DNA from 2 places in the Alteromonas sp. AWQ4_252 genome. Region 2 is predicted to be linked to the other one. Evidence: riboswitches for the same ligand, from Rfam matches in the RefSeq annotation. Region 2 holds a riboswitch; the other holds the start of a gene.
What was found. A riboswitch is a leader RNA that binds a small molecule or an ion and turns the genes downstream of it on or off. The one in region 2 is predicted to bind thiamine pyrophosphate.

Region 1 (11,156 bases), 1.9 Mb from region 2:
CACATCGCTATGCCCCATCACTTTAACAGCAAAACAATGTGTGCCATCAGATAATTTGTACACCGTATTAACGTCACCCTGGCGCACAGGTCGTAAAGTAGCGCCGACAGACAACCCTAATGGATGGACCAAATTATCAAGAAGTGACTTGTGCGTTAGCACATTGCCCCCTCCACTGCTTTTGCCATTCAACATAGCCGTACACTGAAAAGCCGACATAAGTAAAAAATAAGCAAGCAGATAACGCTAAACCACTTTGGAAGTAGAGGTAAGACGATAACGCGTTAATGACGAACCAATACAACCAGTTCTGTAATACTTTGTGCGCAACCATGACAGTCGTTACCACACTGACTACCTGAATACTGGCGTCCAGTAACAAGTGTTCGCTATTAAACTGCCCTTCTGCCCATTGGGATAACCCCCAAGCGATAGCCAGTAACCCCGGGATCATGAGCGCATGATAGAACCATGGCCATGAGACTACACGAGCTTCAGTGTCACTTTGTCGGTTCCACTGATAATAGCCATAACCGGCCATAACCATATAATAAAGGTTTAACGCTGCCTGAAACGGCAGTGTTACCTGCCAAAACAACCAGGTGTAAATGGCGGTACTGAGAAACGCACACAACCAGCACCAGCGGCTTTGCCTTGCCGCCAGTACCACATAGGCCAAGGCCAGTATCACCGCACAGCCTTCAGCCAACGAGGTATTGCTCAATTGCGTAACAAGGGCGGTGATAAAATCAGCCATTATATTATTTTCTCGCCTGCATAGCGTCGAAGTTTAAAAACTTAGCGACAAAAATAGCCTGCCCAACCTCTTCGTGGGTGCGCTGCATTTCTGCGCTCAATATGCCCATCACTGCTTGGTAGTCACCACTCACCTGAGTGCTGGTGGAACACGTAGTGACAGTAATGCCATCGTAGCTGTTTAAGCGCTCTATAAATGACTTAATGGGCGGAATGTACGCATCGACCAACGGATACAATGATAGCTCAACCATAACTTGCATATTTTCTACTCCCTAAAAGCTTATGCGGGTTGTGATACCCACTTGTCGACCGTCACCCCATTGAAAATAGGGTTCGTTGAAGGCATATTCGTCCCTTGGATCATTGCTGAAACCGCCAAATCCGCGCACGTAGTAAACTTTGTCAAAAACATTTTTCACCCACAGCGTGGTCGTCCAGGGCCCCTTTTGCCAACTGATATCCGTGTTGAACAGCGTAGCTGTGGGAGCCACTTCGTCATGGCCGTCAGACAAACCGTAGCTGTCTTTATAATCCATCTCTACCCGCCAGGAAATGGAATCAGTGAACCAGTACTGGCTAAACACATTAGCGGTATAATCCGGAGATTGTGCCTGCTCCCGCTTTTCAACCACTGAGCCATCGGCTCTTTCATAGTTTTCAAAGGTCGCGTCCAAATAACCAAGGGCAATCTGCAACTGCCATTGTTCCGTGGCTCGCCAGCTTAATTCGGCCTCAGCTCCCTGGTTTGTGCCAATATCAGCGTTGGCAATCACATCGATGAAGGCGGCTGAACCATCATCACGGGTTTGTACCTCGAAATCGCTGATTTGCGTGTTATCACGATCCATATAAAAGAGCGCTGCACGCAGCGACAGGTCATCGCTAAAGTTGCCTTTAAAACCTACTTCATAGTTCCAGCTATATTCAGCATCAAAGAAGCGGCGGTTCTCACTAACCTGTTCATCGTAATTAATACCCGGCCCCTTGAAGCCCCTGGATACACTGGCGTAGTAGAAATGCTCGCCCTGCTGATAAGTCAACGCCAGCTTGCCGCCGGTCATTAGAGTATCTTCATCGTGAGAAACTCCGGCGTTATCCTCGTAGTCATAGGCATACTGCTCAAAACGCAGTGCACTGGTAAAGGTGAGCTGTTCGGTTAATCGGGTGTCGAGCTGACCATAAATTGCCGTCGTCACCGGTTCGAACACACTGGCGAAATCACTGTCCTGATAGGTGTATTGGCGGGTTAAATCCTGTTCACTGTGATTTACCCGCGCTCCGATGACCCACGAAGTTGTGTTGTTGAACAAGGTATTGCTGTCAGCACTGCTGAATCTGATTTCTGCACTTTGCTGTTCGACGTCGCGGTAATAGGCATCAAAAGACGTATAACCCCAGGGGTGAAAACCCGTGAAAGTCCAGTCTTCGTCATAACCATATTCAATATTATGACTTGCGTGGGTTAATATCACTTCCAGTAAACCCGCATCCATGTTGTGGTAAACATGCCCGCTTACGCCGTGAGTCTGCTGGCGATCAAATCCAGGTTCATCCGACCGGGTTTTGTTGTCGTTATCCAGGGAAAAGGCATCAAAGCCGTTATCAATGTCATACCAGCGATAGTTAAAAACAACTGTGGTGTCATCAGATATCGCCCAATCAAGACCAACGCGCGCCGCGTCTTCAGACAACCCGTTGGTATCATCACGGTCCAGATAAATATTTTCAACAAAACCATCACTGCTATTGTGAACGGCTGCCACGCGCAGATTTACCCCATCATTAACGGCGACGCCATAGCCACCTTCAACTCGAAACGACGATTGACTGGCGATATTAACCTCCAGGTGATTCTCCGCTTCATCACCGGGTTCGTTACTTACCACTTTTATAGCACCAGCCAGGGCACCTGTACCAAAATTGGTTGCTTGTGGTCCGCGATAAACCTCTACCTGGCGAGTATCAAACAACACACCTGCTGCCGCTAACCCTGAGAAATCGAAATCGTCTACCAGAAAAGAAACAGACGGATTCAGAGGCTCGGAAAACTGACTGCGTTCGCCTATGCCGCGAATTTGAACAAAACGTCCTCTTGACGCACCACGGGTAAAATTCACATTTGGAGCAACATTTAGCATGTTCTCGATATGCATCGCCTGCCGGCTATCCAGTCGCTCAGCTCCAATGACGGACGCACTGCTGCTTAATTGGTCTAGAGTGAGTTGGCGGAAATCGCCAGTTACCGTGATACGTTCAATATCATCATTGGCATTTGCCCAGAGAGGCACGGAGAGTAAAGCGATGAGTACAGCGTTTTTTTTCATTGAGGATCTCTTTAGCAGTAAAAAGACCCGGTATGTCGGCAAGTATCAGGATACCAAAATTGTATTGTCACCATCCCTACGCCGGTATTATCCGGATCAGGTTAAAGGGTTCCCATTGTGGATCTCAGCCGGACAATACCGGCACCCCTTGGCCTTAGAATATAACGTGGGAGCAGTTGCGCTCTTTGGAAATATCGCGGAGCAGTCTACCAACTATGACGATTGAGTCAAGTCGGCAGACCACTTGCAGAGATGTAAAAAAGCCCGCATGTGACGTTGCGGGCGAGGTGGGCTGGTGAGCCCTTATTTTTGGCGTCTTGCGCGCCATCCCATAAAGCCCACTCCAAGAAGGATCAGTGACATGGCGGTTGGTTCACTGACTTCTGAAATGGAAGCATTGCGGAATCTAACGTCAAGGTTGTTACAACCGGCGTTTGCATCACAGTCATTAAGGAATACGATGTCGGTAATGATGCCGGACATGTAGTCATCAAGTTTGATGGTAAAGGTTTCCCAGCTACCCGCACCGGTATAGGCGATATCGTCTAACCCAAAGTTTTGTGTTCCTTCAAAATTAAAGGTCCGGCTAGCGTCGTTGTTTTGCTCGCCACCGGAGAAGTCTGCTAACCAGATACCAGCGATTTCTGAATAAGAATCAGTGCTGTTAGCCTTAGTTCTGAAATCAAACGACAACTCGATGTTGGTGCTAACGTTGTCCAGATCTAAACTTGAAATACCAAAGGCATCATTCAGGTTCAGCGTAAACCACGCATCTTCTTTAAGGTTCAGTACGCTACCGTTGTAATCCCACGTAGTATATGAACCACCGTTTTGCTGGTGAGCAGTTAGAGTTTGAGCAGAAAAATCTATATCGTAGCTGTTTATAATGCCTGCGTTAGCTGTTGATGCGAATATTGTCGTCAGCAGAGCCGCGGCTTTCATGCTAAATTTCATTTGTGTTCCTTGAGCAGTGTTGCCTGTAAAATGTTAAAAACATGCACTGCAACCCGGCTGTCTTAATGGCGGTACTAAGACCCGTGGCTTTCCGTCCTTACTTCACAGTAAGTTTGGCTGTACGAACTTCTGGTGTGACGACCAGAGAATGTATCGACGGTTGAAAGGATATAGCGGGGAGCGCAAGGTAAACAGGACAGTTCTGTTTTTTATATGCTACAGATCTGTACATACAAGAAAATTTCATTAGCACTGTCATCCTCTTTAGAATTCTTATATTCTTTGTAAATAAAGGGATGAAGGCAGTATGACAGGAGTAAACGTGCAGTATCAGGGCTTATTTTGGTCAGCAATAATTCGTGCGCTATTAAGTCAGCGACGTGATCTTGGCATTAGTGACGAGCGGGATGCAACGTTATTAGAGAGTGTCCATCAACTCGAGGAAGAACAGTTTTCTGAAACTACCCTCGCGAAGCTGCTGCTTTCTCTTTGCCCCCTTGAGCATCAAGCCCAATTTGGTCGCTCCCTAATCGGATACATCGATTTCAACAAAATGAGTAACCTGGTAGTGTTACTTACAGCAAGTAAGCATATCGACGACGCACTGCACGTACTTGGCAAGCAGTATACGCACATTCTTGGGCCCCAGGCTGACTTCACAGTAAAAGAGAACATGGGCACCACGACACTTCTGTTTAAGCCCGGACACCACACAATAGTTACCGAGTTCAGATGCTACTTCATGCTGGCGCTTTTTCGCCACCTTGCTGGCAGAAAATTTGACTTTGCTTGTGTTGAAATACCACACCTTGAGCAATCGGCTTTAATAGGTGCACTGAGTAAGGCCGAACTAAAATCAGGCCAGGAAACAATTAAGCTAGTCTTTGACACCAAGTGGTGTAAGCAACCTTCTTTTTATTTTTCTCAATCCATCAAAAAAATGTTGCAGTCAACACTGGAAACAAAAGAAGAAATGCCTTTAAAACAGCGGGTAAAGGAAGTATTTCAGCGTGCGGCGAGTCCGGCTCGAATTCGCTCAGAGTGGGTTGCTACGCAACTTGGACAAACGGAGTCAGCGTTTCGGCGGCAACTTCGCCAGGAGTCCATTTCCTTTAGCTCCATGTTAAAAGAGCACATTCACGATAATTCTTGTCATCTACTGTTAAGTGGTGTCAAAACCGATGACGCTGCGGCTCAACTAGGGTTTTCCGATCGTCGTTCTTTTGAAAGAAGTTTCAAAGAACACGCTGGTATCAGCGCAGGTCAGTTGCGTCAACTAGGAAGTCGTCTACGCTTCCAAAAAGGCAATAGTAATTTGATAGATGTGGTGGAAAATCTGCCACCGCTTCCTCATTCCATTCAAACACTGTTAGATATTGAAGAAGATAATATGACTCTGGAGCTGGTAGTCAGCATTATCGAAAAAGACCCAATATTCCAAGCCCACGTTATGAGTAAGGCCAGCCGCGCTATTTACGGCAGCCCGCCCAAAAACCTCAAACAGGCTATCGGTCGCAACCTCGGTCTTGGCAATATTCGCAATCTAGCTGTTATTTTTGCTGCCCAGCAGTTGTTATCAGCCCAATGCAGGTTTGGTAATGTTGGCACGCTCACCGACGGTATGTTACTAAGCGCCTCACTCTTTCAGCAAGTTTTCTCTTATCAGTCATACAATGAAGATCAGACCGAACAAATTAAACAGCTTCTTTTGTTTGGTACTTTATCCTTATTCCTTGTATTTCATGATGAATGTCTCTTTGCGGATGGCGCACTGTCACTTTGGGAAGACGCTGATTCGTTTGAAGATTTCCTGCAAAAAATTAACGAAAGTTACGGGATCTGCCTTTATGGCGCAACCTCGTTAATGCTTCTTCGCTGGGGTTTTCAAAGTGCAGTTAACCAACAATTATGGAAGCTTTGCCAGCAAGACAACAGTGAAAATGAAAACCACAGTTTGTCCGACCAAATAAGGTTTTGTCATAACGTGGCATTCACTTTATCATCTCACCGGGACAGCATAGAAGACATCAGTGGCGCGGCATCGCTTAGCGCCCCACAAATTGAAAGGATGGAGGAAATCGTCACGAAATGGTATCAGACGGTTGCCTGACACCTAAACCTTACTCCTGATTGGTGATGACGAGATTCAAACTGCGCATCTCTTCCTCAGTTTGCGCTTTTAACGATTCCAGTGTTTTACCATGGGGAATGGGCTTTCTGGTTTCAGGATCCAGGGTGACAAAAACAATATCGTCAGCCAGACAAATACTCTTTTTAGTCGCCTTGTTTCGCACCAAACACGTCACCGTAATTGAGGTTCTTCCTACAGATTTTGTTTCCAGACCAAATTCTACAATATCGCCCTGCAACGCGGGGGATTCAAACGTAATTTCACCAATATGCTTTGTTACCAGGCAATTTGTTTCCAATTGACAAATCGCAAAAATCGCAGCTTCTTCGTCTATCCACTGCATCGCCCGGCCACCAAATAATGAATTGCCATAGTTCAAATCACTTGGCATAACTAATCGTCGGGATAAAAACCGCATTCGAATTCCTCGTAAACTCAGGATAAAATAAACTTAGTATTATACGTAACTTATGTAGGATTAGCTTTGACAACTGTGTCTGATTGGCTATTTTCTCCCCTCTCGGCATCATTTTCCGCTTATCACAGACAGATCCTGATAATAAGCGGCGAAACCGACTGGGTATTTAATACACTTCAAGGATCTCTATCTGAGAAACCAGCGTCATCCACTGTCGCTTGGCTTGGTACAGAGATGACTGACACAAACCACAAATGGATAACTCAAAGATACCCATATGCACAGTATAAACAACTGTTAGGGAGCGAATTTGACTTTGTCATTGTAAATTGTCTGGACAACTTTAGGCTCAGTGGAATGGCTGCCGTAGCGGGCACCTTACACGCAGGGGGAACATTTATTTTACTCATCCCCCCAAATGCCGCCTGGCCGTTACACCCTAGCGTAACCTCGCCTCACTTTCTCAGCCATGGCTGGCGCATAAAACAAAGTTCCTTTACACAGTTCATGCTATCGACACTAACTGAGTCACCCCGGGTAGGTTTACTGTCTGCCACACAGTGCGAACTTCCTGGTGCGATTAAAACAAATGATATTTATCGCCCTTCGACAAGGTTTGCCACCAACTGTCAGGAGAAAGCATTCAGTCAAATCTTAAACGAATATGATAGTGGCAGCCGGTGCGTTGCCATGCTGGCTAAAAGAGGTCGGGGAAAGTCGACAATTCTCGGTTTGTTAGCGTGCTTTTTAGCGGGAAAATCAAAGCGCGTTGCTGTTACGTCCTCCATTCGCGCGCAAACGAATAACTTGTTCAGTGCTATAAAACAGCATCGCAGTGAGGATGCCCTGGAGATTAGCTGGTATGCCCTTGATAACCCTGTACTCATGAGCTTAAACCTGGACGTGCTTATCATCGACGAAGCGGCCAGCATACCCGTACCGGTGCTAAACAAACTAATTCAATACCATAAGTTTGTGATCCTTTCATCCACCACTGACGGATATGAAGGCTCTGGACAAGGCTTGCGGGAGAAAGTCATCACCGTTAAAAAAGTGCCGGTGATAACACTAGAGACGCCAGTTCGATGGCACAAGAACGACCCACTGGAACACATTATTGATGCACTGTTGTTCCAAGATGCCCCTTTAGCCCCGCTTTCACCTGCCATAGTAGCCAGGCAGACAGACCTCAATTATTCGATAACCACACTTGACGATTGTAGCGACCACCTTTACCCACAGATAATGGCTTTGTTGCGAGAAGCCCACTACCAAACCACACCTGATGATATTGTGCGCTTCATCGATTCCCCAAACAACAAGTTATGTTTGGCATACAGTGGTACACAGGTTGTAGCAGTAGCCATTCTTGAACTTGAAGGTGGCTCAGTATTACAAGAAGTAAGTAACGACATCGCAAGCGGCAAGCGCAGGGTGAAAGGTCACCTCGCAGCCCAGGCGCTGGCACTGATGTCTACCAATTCAGAATTTGCCACCTTACAAAGTTTGAGGATTAACAGAATAGCGGTACACCCCAATATGCAAAATCAAGGCATTGGACAAACCATGATGACGTATATATGTCAGTATAACTGGCAGGAAGAAGTTTATTTTATGACTGTCTCTTTTGGTGCTACAACAAGACTAAAACAATTTTGGGAAAAAAACGGTTTTAAACTACTAAAACACGGAAGTAAAAAAGATAAATCGTCGGGATTAATCAGTGATATTTATGGTAAAGCGCTGTCACCTTCGGGGGAAACATTAATAAATAGCTTGTTCTCAAACACGCCAGAAAGCACTCACTTAACACGAATACGACAATTTTGTGTAGGAACAAGAAGCATTACCCATTTATATGATACCAGCGCTTGGATTAAAACGCGCCTAACCAACTCGGTTATGCACATGATCCTCACTGGACTTGAAAATACATGGGAACTAACGAGGATCTCACGTGAAGCCGGGTTTAGCAGTAAAAGGGACATGATTGAATTTACAAGAGAGATCCTAACAAACACCTTCTAAAAAACTGACAAGTACAAAAAACCCCGCTAGAGCGGGGCTTTTTATCTTTCTGGCATTACATTAGATTTTTATGCCGCGGTTTTTCGCCTTATCTTTAATATAAGGTTCCCACGCGATAGCATTTCTGCGTAATGACTTATCTTTCTTAGCAATTTGCACGTGCTCAAAAGCTTTCTTGTAGTTACCCAGGTAGAAGTTTGCTTCCATCAAAGAGAAATGGATTTTTGCTTCGTCTTCTACACCGCGTTCCAACGCATTATTTAACGCTGTAATTGCGCCACGGTAATCTTCAGCTACGAGTAGCAATGTGCCCTGCTTACGGTAATACTCTGGGTCAGAATCAACCTGAGCAGCTTTACCGTAATACTTTGCAGCATCTTTATAGTCTTTCGCCTGGTGGAAAGAGTTCGCAAGACTTGCATACATCTCAGCATCTTTTTTCAACAAACCGCTGTTGAGATATTTTTCCAGTACTTTTGCGGCTTTGTGGGGGTTACCCGCATTCGCATACAATGACGCAAGTTGCTTAATATGACTGTCTTTATCTAAGTAGCCTGCCATATAAGCAATATCAAAAGTCTGAACAGCTTTGTCAAAACGCTCAACTAACATGTAGAAGCTGGCCAACTGAATCCAGTAGGTTGCATTGTCTGGGAATAAGTTTACTAATTCCTCAGCAACAGTAACCGTTTGAGGGAATTTTTTGCTTTCATAGAAAGCAGACAATTTCAACAAATAAGGGTTCTTGTCAGGCTTTCCTTCCTGCTTGTTTAACGCAATTGCGTTATCAGCAGTAGGAATAACTTCATCGAATTTTTTCTGTTCGTACAGCGCTTGCGCTTTGCGGGTGTATACTTGTGCGTCTTTCTTACAAGTAAAATCCATCCACTTATCGTAGTAGCTAACCGCTTCGGAATACTTTTGCTCTTGCATACTTAAGTCACCAAGTAACTTAAGCGTTTGCGAGTGCTCAGTATCGTTTAAAACCTTAGGATTAACTGACTGCTCAAGGTAACCGAACGCTTCCTGACCTTTACCTTCCTGAGAAGCGATAAGGTTCCCTACAAATCGGTTCACGTAAGCCTTGTCGAAGTCATCACTCGGATCAACGTCTTTGAGGATTGCAATAGCTTCGTCAACGCGATCTTCGTTATAGGCTTCAAAGGCCTGTTGAACCTTTTTACCAGTGCGCTCGCCTACCAGTGTGGTTTTTCCCTTAACATAGCCAGGGCAAACAACAGGGCCAGAGGGCGGCGCAGCGTTTGCTTGCTGCGCAGCGGCCATTGGCGCTGCAATCGCAGCACCAAAACCCATGACTAAAGCAACGGCGGACATTTTAAATGTACGTAGTTTCATGATCATTGCTCCAGTTTAAAGTCAAGTTGTACAAACATACCGGTTTGCTTAACTGCTTTACCATCAACGATTTTAGGCTTGTACTTCCACTTGCTCAGTGCACGACGCGCTTCACGGTCGAAAATACGCTTAGGATCGGCATCGATAACGCTAATGTCGTCTACACCGCCTTGTTCGTTAATCGTAAATTGCAGTTTTACCCAGCCTTCACGACCATCTCGCGCAGCATCAGGTGGATATTTAGGGTCGATACGAACGATAGGTGTAGCGTCACCATCACGCTGCATCGCACCTACGCCACCAATATCTACACCTACACCACCCGTATCAACATTTGGAATAGCTAAGCTAAAGCCATCTGTATCAGGTTCTGCAGCGTCGGGTTCAACAGGTTGAACCTTAGGCGGCTGCTGAGGTGGTGGCGGAGGCGGAGGCGGCTTACGATTACGCGTTTGCGTTTCGTCTTCCGGCGGGCGCATCACAATATCAATAATTGGTGCTGGTGATACTTCATCTGCTGGTCGGCCTGAGTTCTCAATGAGCTTAGCCATAATAATAAACAGACCAAAAGCAACTACTGCACCTAATAAAATAGAAACGATTATCCTTACCATCTTAACCCCTCGCCGCTACCGATACACGATCGATGCCTGCAGCTTTAACCTGGTCCATAACTTTCACTACGATACCATGTTTGGCTTTGACATCAGCCTGGATAAATACATAATCCGTTGGCTGTTCGGTAAGCAATCGTTCCAAAGTAGCTCTGACCGAGTCCACAGCGACTTCACTTTTATTCATCCAAACACTTCCATCTTCTGTTACAGCGATGAAAATGTTGGCATTTTTGTGAAGAAACGCCTGGCTCGCCTCAGGCTTATTTACTTCTATGCCTGCTTCTTTAACGAAAACAGTAGTAACAATGAAGAAGATAAGCATGATAAACACGATGTCCAACATGGGCGTCATGTCGATCGCAGCTTCTTCCTCTTCTGTTCTATCTTTTCGAGCCATAATCGTTCTCTCTAGTGATGTGGAAGGCTATCAACTAAGCCTTCTCTCGCAATCTTCGCTTTAGCTTCGAGACGTGAACTAATAAATAGTCCGGACAGTGCCGCAACCATACCCGCCATAGTCGGGATTGTTGCCATTGAAATACCAGATGCCATCAAACGGGCGTTACTGG
Region 2 (11,156 bases):
TTCCATTACACCGTCGATTTCTATTTGGGAATCTTTCGGCAATGCTTTAACACCAATGGCAGCACGTGCTGGGTAAGGCTTGTTGAAATACTTCGCCATGATTTCATTCACAGTGGCAAAGTTTGACAAATCAGGCAGGAAAATATTCACTTTTACCAGGTCATTCATTGTACCACCGGCCGCTTCACACACGGCTTTTACATTCTCAAATACCTGAGTGGCTTGCTCAGCAAAATCGTCTGACACCATTTCCATGGTTTCAGGTACTAAAGGAATTTGCCCGGAAAGGTAAACAGTGGTGCCAGCTTTAACTGCCTGGCTGTATGTACCGATAGCCTGAGGTGCTTTATCGGTTTGAATAATTGATTTAGCCATTTTCGATCCTGTTGTGAATTAGTGTCTTGATTTGCTATGACGAGAAACCCGCTGTACTTCAGGCATGGTTCTGATCTTTTTCATCACCCGTGCAAGATGCACCCGGTTATATGTGGTCAGTTCAATGTCGATAAAGTAAATATTACTCTCTTTCTCTTCTGTCTGAAGCCCAATGATGTTGGACTCACAACTCGCAATCATATTCGTTAAGTTCGCCAGTGTACCCTGATGGTTGTACAGTTCAATACGCAGCGACGCTTTAAATTCCCCTTGCGGCGAGTCGTCCCATTGCATCGGTAAAACACGCTGAGGCTCCTCTTTGGTCAATCTACGAATATTGTTACAGCCAGTCTGATGGATAGTCATGCCCCGGCCCGGACTCAACACAGCAACAATTTCGTCATCAGGAATGGGGTGGCAACACCGCGAGTAATTTACCAACAGGCCTTCAGTTCCCCGAATGGCCACCGGCATATCGCCTTTTTTCTCTGCTATTTCTGCCGACTCACCCAATAAGCGACGGGCGACAATAGCACTGAGTTCATTACCCAATCCGATGTCAGTTAATAAGTCATCAAAAGAATCGTGCTTAGTTTCAGCGACTACGCGGTCGATATCCCCCGGTGCGATATCATCGAGCTTAACCGTACCTAATGCATGGCGCAGTAAGCGGTTGCCCATATTTACAGCTTCGCGGGAATGCTGTTTGCGCAAATACTGACGAATACGGGTGCGGGCTCTGGCACTGACCACGAAATTCAGCCAGTTGGCATTAGGCTTGGCTTTAGGTGAGGTAATGATTTCTACCGTCTGACCGTTCTCAAGAGGCTTACTTAAGCTGTAATTGCGGCGTTCTACACGCACACCCACACAGGTGTTGCCGATATCAGAATGAACCGCATAGGCGAAGTCCACTGCCGTAGCGCCCACAGGCAACTCAATAATGCGGCCATCCGGCGTGAATACATAAATTTCTTCAGGGAAAAGGTCAGTTTTAACCGATTCGATAAATTCAAAGCTGGAACTCGCACTTTGTTGCAACTCCAGCAGTGATTGCATCCACTTGCGCGCGCGCAGTTGCGCAGTGGTATCGCTGTCACCTGGTTCTTTGTAAAGCCAATGAGCCGCTACCCCTTTATCAGCCATTTGATCCATAGCGGTGGTACGAATTTGTACTTCTACGGGAATGCCGTGAGGACCTACTAACGAGGTGTGTAAAGACTGATAGCCGTTGGTGCGGGGAATGGCGATGTAATCTTTAAACCGTGTTTCAATGGGCTTGTACAAACCGTGCATCGCACCCAACGAACGGTAACAATTATCCAGCGAGTCTACCACAATGCGAAAAGCATAAATATCCATGACCTCATTGAACATGAGCTCTTTGTTTTTCATTTTGCGGTAAATGGAATAAAGGTGCTTTTCCCGCCCGATTACAGCAGCATCAATGCGGTACTCGCCAATTCGCGTGGCCAGTTCCTGACGGATATTCTCGATAATTTCCTTGCGATTGCCCCTGGCTTGCTTCACGGCCGATTTCAGGGCGCGGTGTCGCATAGGGTACATGGCCTGAAAGCCTAAATCTTCCAGTTCGTTTTTAATATCGTGAATACCCAAGCGGTGGGCAATAGGCGCGTAAATTTCCAGCGTTTCCCGGGCAATACGACGGCGTTTGTCTGGTCGCAACGAACCGAGGGTGCGCATGTTATGGGTTCTGTCTGCCAGCTTAATGAGGATTACCCGAATGTCTTGCACCATGGCCATCATCATTTTGCGGAAGTTTTCCGCCTGGGCTTCCTGTTTGCTGGAAAATGCTATCTTGTCCAGCTTGCTGACACCTTCCACCAGCTCAGCAACGGTTTCGCCAAAGGCCGCAGCGAGATCTTCCTGACTGTAATGGGTATCTTCAATAACATCATGTAGCAAGGCAGCCATGAGGGTTTCGTGATCCATGTGCATGTCTGCGAGGATCCCAGCCACTGCAACCGGGTGCGTAATGTATGGGTCGCCACTGGAGCGCATCTGGCCATCATGGGCTTCGTGAGCTAAAACGAAACTGTCCTGAACCAGTTGAACCCGTTCAGGTGATAGATACTCTGAAATTTTTTGCTTTAGCCCCTCAAATAAATACACGTGCTACTTAGTTTCCTGCGAAAAAATGCCTATAGGGACAGAATAATGAGAAATGTAAAGAAAGCCAATGCTAAAACGCCAGCGATCTAAAGAAAGATCTGCTGGCGTCAGTCAATATCGTGATACAGCGCTTGCGGTCTTACTGATCAGACAGAATATTTACTACTGATGAGAAGTCAGCGCTATCTTGTCTTTCCTGATCACGCATGCTGTCTTGATCGAGGGTATCAGCAGTAACCAGACCTTCTTCAATTTCACGTAATGCGGTTACTGTAGGCTTGTCGTTCTGCACTTCAACTTGTGCATCTCTGCCTCCGGTAGCCAGCTGGCGAGCACGACGTGCTGCAACCAAAACCAGGTCAAAGCGGTTACCAACTTTATCTACGGCGTCTTCTACGGTTACGCGGGCCATGTATCTCTCCGAAAAATCTGTAAAGCAAAAACTCAAAAATGGCCGCGTAGTATATATCACAAGCCTCAAGAGTCATAGTGTTTTGTTCGCTTTTGCAGCAACACTGGTAAAACCCGGATCTACGCCTTACCAACCAGATCGTTTAACAGATCCCGATGCCGAATTTGCTGCTTAAACTGCCGTAAGCGCTGCGCGCAGACGATCGCTTCCAACTCTGATAGCGCAGTTGAAAAGTCGTCATTTACCAACACGTAATCAAATTCCTGGTAATGAGACATTTCAGATACGGCTTCGCGCATGCGGCCATCAATAACCTCAGCACTGTCTTGCCCCCGGCTCGTGAGCCGCTGGCGCAACACTTCAGTGGATGGCGGTAAAATAAAAATTCCACAGGTATCCGGCATCAGTGCTTTCACCTGACGCGCGCCCTGCCAGTCGATGTCTAAGAAGACATCTGTTCCAAGGTGTAAGGTTTGCTCAATGGTGACCCGGGACGTACCGTAGTAATTCCCAAATACCTCAGCGTACTCAAAAAATACCCCTTGTTCGATGAGTGATTCAAACTGCTCACGGCTCACAAAATGGTAATGAATGCCATCAACCTCGCCAGGTCGAGGCGCACGTGTTGTGTGCGACACCGATACTTGCATCGGGTTTGCCGTTTCATTTTCGTATTTTTCCAGCAATGCTTTGATAAGGCTGGATTTACCCGCACCAGACGGTGCAGCCAAAATAAATAAATTACCAAGTAAGGAAGCCATATTCTTGCTTTTTATTGACATGATGTGGTGATTTCAGAAGACAATGGTAGCATAGCCCTGACAAATGCGTCATTGCGAAATGCACCATTACCCCGTTTGAGAACAACCAGAGCAGATTGCCCCTTATGTCAGAAACACTACTTCCTTTCGTTGAGAAAAATACCGGTGAGAACCCTGTGGCATGCGTGATCTGGATGCACGGCCTTGGCGATTCCGGCCACGGTTTCGCGCCCATTGTGCCAGAGCTTAAATTACCCGCTTCGCTGCCGGTAAAATTCCTGTTTCCACACGCACCAGAGCGCCCTGTTACTATTAACGGCGGCATGCGCATGCGCGCCTGGTACGATATCAAAACCATGGATTTTAACCATCGCGCTGATGCCCAGGGCGTGATGGAATCTGCCGATATGGTACAAGCATTGGTTGAAGCACAACACGCCGCTGGTTTTGCATATGACAAAGTTGTGCTGGCGGGCTTCTCTCAAGGCGGTGTTATTGCTCTTCACCTGGCCACTCGCTTTGGCGAGAAACTCGCTGGTGTAATGGCCCTTTCCACCTATATGAGCGCGCCGGGCTCACTGGCTGAAGAAGCGAGCCCGGCCAATAAATCTACGCCAATCATGATGGCACATGGCACTCACGACAATGTCGTACCCGTGCAATTGGGCAAAATGGCCTTCGACACGTTAACCGAAAATGGCTATCAGCCCACTTGGTCAACCTACCCCATGGAACACAGTGTGTGCATGGAAGAAGTCAACGACATTAGTGCCTGGCTACAAGCGGTGCTTTTATAGGCACTTAAATTACAGGGATTTGTTGGACCAGGTTACTGCCCGCGCTGGTACAGGTGGGCCAGTTTTGGTTACAATCCGCTCATCATTCTGATGCAGGATAAATTATGTCGCAACACGCCGCTGCACGTTCAGTCGTGCGCATCGCCACCCGAAAAAGTGCATTGGCCTTATGGCAGGCAGAATATGTAAAAGCCCGACTTCTAGAAGCGCATCCGCGCCTCACTGTAGAACTTGTTCCAATGAGCACGCAGGGCGATAAAATTCTCGACACACCGCTGGCGAAAATTGGTGGTAAAGGTCTGTTCATTAAGGAACTGGAAGTAGCCATGCTTGAAGGCCGTGCTGATATTGCCGTTCACAGTATGAAAGACGTACCCGTTGCGTTTCCTGAAGGCTTTGGTTTGCATGCTATTTGCCCCCGAGAAAATCCATTTGACGCCTTTGTTTCTAATCGGTTTGACAGCCTTGATGCGCTGCCCGAAGGCGCTGTAGTAGGTACCTCAAGCCTGCGTCGTCAGTGTCAGATCCGCAAACATCGCCCTGACCTTGTGATAAAAGACCTCAGAGGCAATGTGAACACCCGTCTGGCTAAGCTCGACCACGCCGAATACGATGCCATTATTCTTGCTGCAGCCGGATTAATTCGCTTGGGTATGCAGGAGCGTATCGTGCAGCAGATGCCTCCGGAATTATCCTTGCCTGCCGTTGGACAGGGCGCGGTAGGTATTGAATGTCGCAATGATGATCACGAGCTCATTGCATTGCTGGCAGCACTGAACGACGAAACCACCGCAAGCCGGGTCATTGCTGAGCGCGCCATGAACGCACGTCTTGAAGGGGGTTGTCAGGTGCCTATTGGCAGTTTTGCCACTCTGGACGACACCACGCTTACCCTCAGCGGTATGGTAGGCAGTGTGGATGGCACAACCCTGTTGTATGCGTCGGCTACCGGTCATCAAAGCCGGGCGCAGGAATTGGGCATAGAAGTGGCAGATGCGCTACTGGCCCAGGGTGCCGGAGAGATCCTTGAGGCATTAAAACAATAATATGTTGCTTCTTACCCGCCCCGAACAAAAGCTAAAGGCCAGTATTACGGCCTTTAGAAAGGCGGGTATTGACGTTACCGGCGTCGCGCCCGTCACAATTGCGTTTAATCAGCAACAAATGCAGTTGTGTCAGGCGCGGTTTTCTCGCTCAGCACCAGACATTACCATTGTCACCAGTACCTTTGCCGCGAAAACTATTACCGATGAGGTTTATTTTCGATCCGAAACACAATGGCTTGCCGTAGGCACTTCAAGTGCAGATATTTTGCGTAGTGCAGGCCTCAGCGTCACTGTACCTGAACAGCAAAACTCTGAAGGTTTGCTCACATTAACGCAACTCAATGGTGCAAATTGTCAGCAAATCGTTATTATTAAGGGTGAAGGTGGTCGAACCACTTTGCCAAACACCTTGCGAGCAAGAGGTCACGAGGTGGAAGAATATTTGTTTTATTCTCGCAAGCCCCTTGCCCACCCTATACAAACGGATGATTGGCAGTGGCCTGCAATTACAGGCATAGTGGCGACCAGTGGAGAAATGGCTGAACAACTGTTTCGCAACTATGATAAACAAACTCTTTGCGCGCGCCCATGGCTGACAGTTAGCCAACGAATTGCGGAAAAGCTGCACGCAGAGGGAGTAAGCAATATCGCCGTGTGCGATAATGCCAGTGACATCGTGCTTATTGCGTGGATAAAGGACAATTGGGAGTAATACATGGCTGACAACGATACTAAACCAACGGATCAGAAACTGGTTGTGCAGGATAAACCCGCCGCCGACAAGTCTGCTGCGTCTGCCCCCGTCAGCAATAAAAATCAGCGCAAGGACAAACCTGCCAAACCCCGTTCCCGCGGCCTGTTGTGGTTTGTGGTAATTATTGCCTTACTCATTGCCGCAGGTACGGCGGCAGCCGGTTACTGGTACATTTGGAAAAAGGGTGATACCACAGCAGGCGTAGTAGCAGAACAAAACAAGCAACAAGCTGCGCTGGCATCGTTAACGGCCGACAACAACGCTCTTCAACAACAGCTTATTGCCCTGGAAAAAAGCAAACAGGCACTAGCTGAAACGGTTAATAGCCTTACAAGTAAAACAGAGTCTATGCAGTTGCAAACTGAGCAACTGCTTTCCCAACTGAATGATATGGAAGGCCGCAGACCGTCTGACTGGTTGATTGCAGAAGCTGATTACCTGGTGCGAATGGCCGGCCGCAAAGTCTGGTTAGAAAAAGACACCGACACCGCTATTTTGCTTCTACAAAATGCCGACGACCGTTTGAAAGAGTTATCTGACCCTTCAGTGATCCCAATACGCGGCTTCATTGCTGAAGATATCCAAAGCCTTCGTCAGGCCAATACCATAGACCGGGTAAAACTCGCACTAACCTTATCCGGTATGCTCAACAAAGCCGACACCTTGCCTCTGAACACCTTTGTTCGCCCACGAGACGAAGCTGAAAAAGAGGCATTGTCTGAATCTGTTGACGACTGGCAGTCGAATTTAGCCAAGGTCTGGCGTTCCATCGTCAATGATTTTATTTCAGTGAATCGCACCGACGCCCCGGTTGAACCTATGATGACATCACAGGAAGAGTGGTTGTATAAAGAGCAGTTTAAACTGCAAATTATGCAAGCTCAGTCTGCGGCAATGGCCGGTGAAAATGCGTTGTTTTCCCATTCTTTAAACAACGCAATTTCACTGTTGAATAGCAAATTTGACGCAGACGCGCCGAAAGTGCAAGGCACTGTGTCAGCACTGAATACGTTACTTGAAAGCAACGTGGAAGAGGCATTGCCGACGTCACTTGAAGCCATGGCACCACTACAACGCTTACTTGAACAGCGCGTAGAAGGCGCATTTGGAAATGGCGCGGAGGCATTATGAAGCGTCTGATAAAACTCATACTGCTTATTGTTTTCCTGCTGGCGGCAATGCTCATTGCGCCTCAGGTTGTTGGCGATAAGGGATATGTGCTCATATCCATGGGCACGGTCAACATAGAAATGACCGTTGTCAGCCTGTGCATTTCTTTATTAGTTTTTGCTATCTGTAGCTGGATTTTATGGCGCCTGATCTCCCGATCACTTGGCCTCATATCGGGTTCACGAACCTGGTTCGGCGGTCGTAGTCGTCGCAAACGCTTACGCAAGTTTTATCGTGGCTATCAAGCTATGGCTGAGGGCGATTTAGAGGGTGCAAAAAAAGCGCTGCAAGAAACCACCGACGGCGATTTTGATGGCGTGAACTACCTTGCCGCTGCACAAGTGGCACACGCACTGAATGAACCTGAACGGGTGACCATGCTGCTGGAACGTGCTGCGGAATACGACAACGCCAAAGTGGCGGCATTCATCGTGCTGGCTCGCAACGATTTAGCCCAAGGCAAGCAGCAAGCGGCCTTGGACAGACTAAACGAACTTGACGACACGGCCGCAAAGCATCCGCAGGTTATTCGCTTAAAAGCACAGGCAATGGGCGAACTGGGCCAGTGGCAGGCGCTACAGGAACAACTACCCCAGTGGCGTAAACCATTAAAAGACGATTACATCACCTGGGCACAAACGGTTGCCAAAGGAAAATTTGCTGAAATAGCCAGCAAGCAAGGAGCAAACGCGTTGCGTCAGTACTGGCAGGATCTTCCTCGCAAGTTTCGCAATGACGAAGCCTATCGTGCTGCCTACGCACAGCAGTTGCTGGAACAAGGCATGCACAAAGAAGCTGAAACCAATTTGGTTGAGTGGCAGAAAAAAGGCCCTCATCCCATTTTGCTTCCGCTGATGTCGCAAATCAGTATGCCCAACCCGGCAGCTGCCATTGCGCAATTGGAAAAATGGATCAAGCAAGATGGGGAGAATCCGGTGCTTTATTCAACCTTGGGACATCTGGCATTTAACGCTGGCGAAGACATTCTTGCTGAGAAAGTGCTGCTAAAAGCCGTGAAATTACAGGAAAACCAGCGGGATCTCATGGCACTGGCTGAAATTAGCGAACGTCGTCATAACGATGCCCAAGCCCTTTCACTTTACAAGCGCGGATTCGCAGCAGAGTAAAAATTCGGGGGTTGCTATTTGGTAGCGCCCCGGCTTATAGTAATTAACAGAACTTGTCGGAGTGCTTCGTTTTCAACACTGAAAACAAGCTGAGACCGCATTGCGGGATCCGTAGAACCTGATCAGGCTAATACCTGCGAAGGGAACAAGATAGCAGCATCACCACATCAGCAACTTTTTTTGTTGCTGAACGTTGCAGACATCCGTCTCGCCGTTTTTGCTGCCCCCTTGTATTCACTCCTGACAAGCATTTACTCCCTAAAATTAAGGATTTAATGCTATGTCAACACGACGTCAAAAACGCGAACAGGCCCAGGAATTTATCGCTTCATTAAAGGGCCAGGTGTTTCCAGGCTCTTACCGCCATTACGAAACCGGATCTACGCCAGATATTCGCGTACCCATGCGACTGATTAAACAAACCCCCACGGCTTTGAGCAGCGGTGATACCGAAACGAACCCACCTATTCCGCTATACGATGCCGCCGGTGTTTTTGGCGACCCTGACATCGACGTAGACGTTACCCAGGGTATTCCACTGGTGCGCGACAAATGGATTGCTGCGCGGCAAGACACTCAACCTGTGGCGCAATCAGAATCAGCATACACTCAGGCTCGCGATGCCGACATCACTACAGAAAATATCCGATTCAAAGCCAAACCAAACATGCTCAAAGCGCTGGCGGGTAAAACGGTGACTCAGCTTCACTATGCCCGGCAAGGCATTATCACGCAGGAAATGGAATACATCGCTATTCGAGAAAACATGGGAAGAGCCGCCATTACAGAGCCGCATTTAACGCAACAACACCCTGGAGAAAGCTTTGGCGCCCGCATCCCAGATAGTATTACGCCTGAATTCGTCAGACAGGAAGTGGCGGCTGGCCGGGCCATTATTCCGGCCAATATTAATCACCCTGAAGCCGAGCCAATGATTATTGGGCGTAACTTTTTGGTGAAAGTGAATGCTAACATCGGTAATTCTGCTGTTACGTCGTCCATTGAAGAGGAAGTAGAAAAACTGGTGTGGGCCACCCGCTGGGGTGCCGACACGGTGATGGATTTGTCTACCGGACGCAACATTCACGAAACCCGGGAGTGGTTGCTGCGCAACAGCCCTGTTCCCATTGGTACCGTGCCAATATATCAGGCCCTGGAGAAAGTGAACGGCATTGCCGAAGATCTCGATTGGCAGGTGTTCCGCGACACCCTCATCGAGCAAGCCGAACAAGGAGTCGATTACTTCACCATTCACGCGGGTGTGCGCTTGCCCTTCGTGCCCATGACGGCAAATCGTGTCACGGGTATTGTGTCTCGCGGCGGCGCGATTATGGCGAAGTGGTGTTTATACCACCATCAGGAAAGTTTCTTATATCAACACTTCCGGGATATTTGCGAAATTTGTGCGGCGTACGATGTCAGCCTGTCGCTAGGCGATGGCCTGCGTCCCGGCTCTGTAGCAGACGCAAACGATGAAGCCCAGTTTGCCGAACTTCGTACCTTGGGTGAACTGACAAAAATAGCCTGGGAATATGACGTGCAGGTAATGATAGAAGGCCCAGGACATGTGCCCATGCACCTCATCAAAGAAAACATGGAAGAGCAGCTTGAACATTGTCACGAAGCGCCTTTCTATACCCTCGGGCCACTTACCACAGACATCGCACCGGGTTACGACCATTTTACGTCAGGCATTGGTGCTGCCATGATTGGTTGGTACGGCTGTGCCATGCTGTGTTATGTCACGCCCAAGGAACATCTGGGTTTGCCCGACAAAGACGATGTTAAACAGGGGCTTATCACCTACAAAATTGCGGCTCACGCGGCCGATTTAGCCAAAGGGCACCCTGGCGCGCAAATTCGAGACAACGCCATGTCGAAAGCGCGCTTTGAATTTCGTTGGGAAGACCAGTTTAACCTGGCCCTAGACCCTTACACTGCACGAGCGTATCACGATGAAACTCTGCCTCAGGCTGCCAACAAAGTCGCCCACTTTTGCAGCATGTGCGGGCCCAAGTTTTGCTCAATGAAAATTTCACAGGAAGTGCGCGATCACGCCGCTGAACACCAAAAAGGCATGGCCGATATGGCGGCGAAATTTTCTGCCGGGGGCAGCCAGCTGTACGTCGATGCAGCTGAAGCCGGGAAGTAAGTTATGTCACCCTTTATTCTTTTGGTAGGCGGTATAGACAGTAGCGGTGGCGCGGGACTCATTCAGGACACCCGCGCAGCCCAGGCTTTTGGTTTACATGCAGCAGTTGCAACCACGTTGGTGTCGTCGCAAAGCCATACGGGCACCAGCGCAGTTGTGCCGGTTGATAGTGCTGTATTTGCCGGTCAGTTAGATGCAGCGTTTACCTGTGGCATTCCGGCAGTAATTAAAATTGGGGCACTGGCCAATGCAGAGCAGGTCTATTTACTGGTGGAAAAACTTAAATCCTACCCAGCCATTCCGGTGGTGTGGGACCCAGTGCAGGCCACATCTACCAATGTTGCTTTAGGTTTTCTCACTGCCGACACTGCCGCTGAACTGCTACCTTTTATCACCGTGCTTACGCCCAATATCAACGAGCTGGGCACT

Region 1: linked by a shared signal. The riboswitch ahead of ACXACM_RS10025 (TonB-dependent receptor) and the one ahead of thiC (phosphomethylpyrimidine synthase ThiC) in region 2 are both predicted to bind thiamine pyrophosphate.

What each region holds. Positions count from the first base shown of each region.
Region 1 is NZ_JBSWSV010000001.1:2,254,745-2,265,900, reverse strand. It holds gene ACXACM_RS10040 (phosphotransferase) at 1-162, opposite strand, end outside; gene pnuC (nicotinamide riboside transporter PnuC) at 137-757, opposite strand; gene ACXACM_RS10030 (YkoF family thiamine/hydroxymethylpyrimidine-binding protein) at 762-1,019, opposite strand; gene ACXACM_RS10025 (TonB-dependent receptor) at 1,032-3,083, opposite strand; TPP riboswitch at 3,140-3,242, opposite strand; gene ACXACM_RS10020 (hypothetical protein) at 3,387-4,037, opposite strand; cyclic di-GMP riboswitch class I at 4,082-4,165, opposite strand; gene ACXACM_RS10015 (helix-turn-helix domain-containing protein) at 4,345-6,147, shown strand; gene ACXACM_RS10010 (acyl-CoA thioesterase) at 6,158-6,586, opposite strand; gene ACXACM_RS10005 (GNAT family N-acetyltransferase) at 6,662-8,614, shown strand; gene ACXACM_RS10000 (tetratricopeptide repeat protein) at 8,675-9,970, opposite strand; gene ACXACM_RS09995 (energy transducer TonB) at 9,973-10,584, opposite strand; gene ACXACM_RS09990 (ExbD/TolR family protein) at 10,586-10,984, opposite strand; gene ACXACM_RS09985 (MotA/TolQ/ExbB proton channel family protein) at 10,996-11,156, opposite strand, start outside.
Region 2 is NZ_JBSWSV010000001.1:344,907-356,062, forward strand. It holds gene ACXACM_RS01610 (RidA family protein) at 1-375, opposite strand, end outside; gene spoT (bifunctional GTP diphosphokinase/guanosine-3',5'-bis pyrophosphate 3'-pyrophosphohydrolase) at 394-2,508, opposite strand; gene rpoZ (DNA-directed RNA polymerase subunit omega) at 2,648-2,920, opposite strand; gene gmk (guanylate kinase) at 3,040-3,681, opposite strand; gene ACXACM_RS01630 (alpha/beta hydrolase) at 3,807-4,478, shown strand; gene hemC (hydroxymethylbilane synthase) at 4,583-5,524, shown strand; gene ACXACM_RS01640 (uroporphyrinogen-III synthase) at 5,526-6,236, shown strand; gene ACXACM_RS01645 (uroporphyrinogen-III C-methyltransferase) at 6,240-7,409, shown strand; gene ACXACM_RS01650 (heme biosynthesis HemY N-terminal domain-containing protein) at 7,406-8,575, shown strand; TPP riboswitch at 8,623-8,737, shown strand; gene thiC (phosphomethylpyrimidine synthase ThiC) at 8,856-10,727, shown strand; gene thiE (thiamine phosphate synthase) at 10,731-11,156, shown strand, end outside.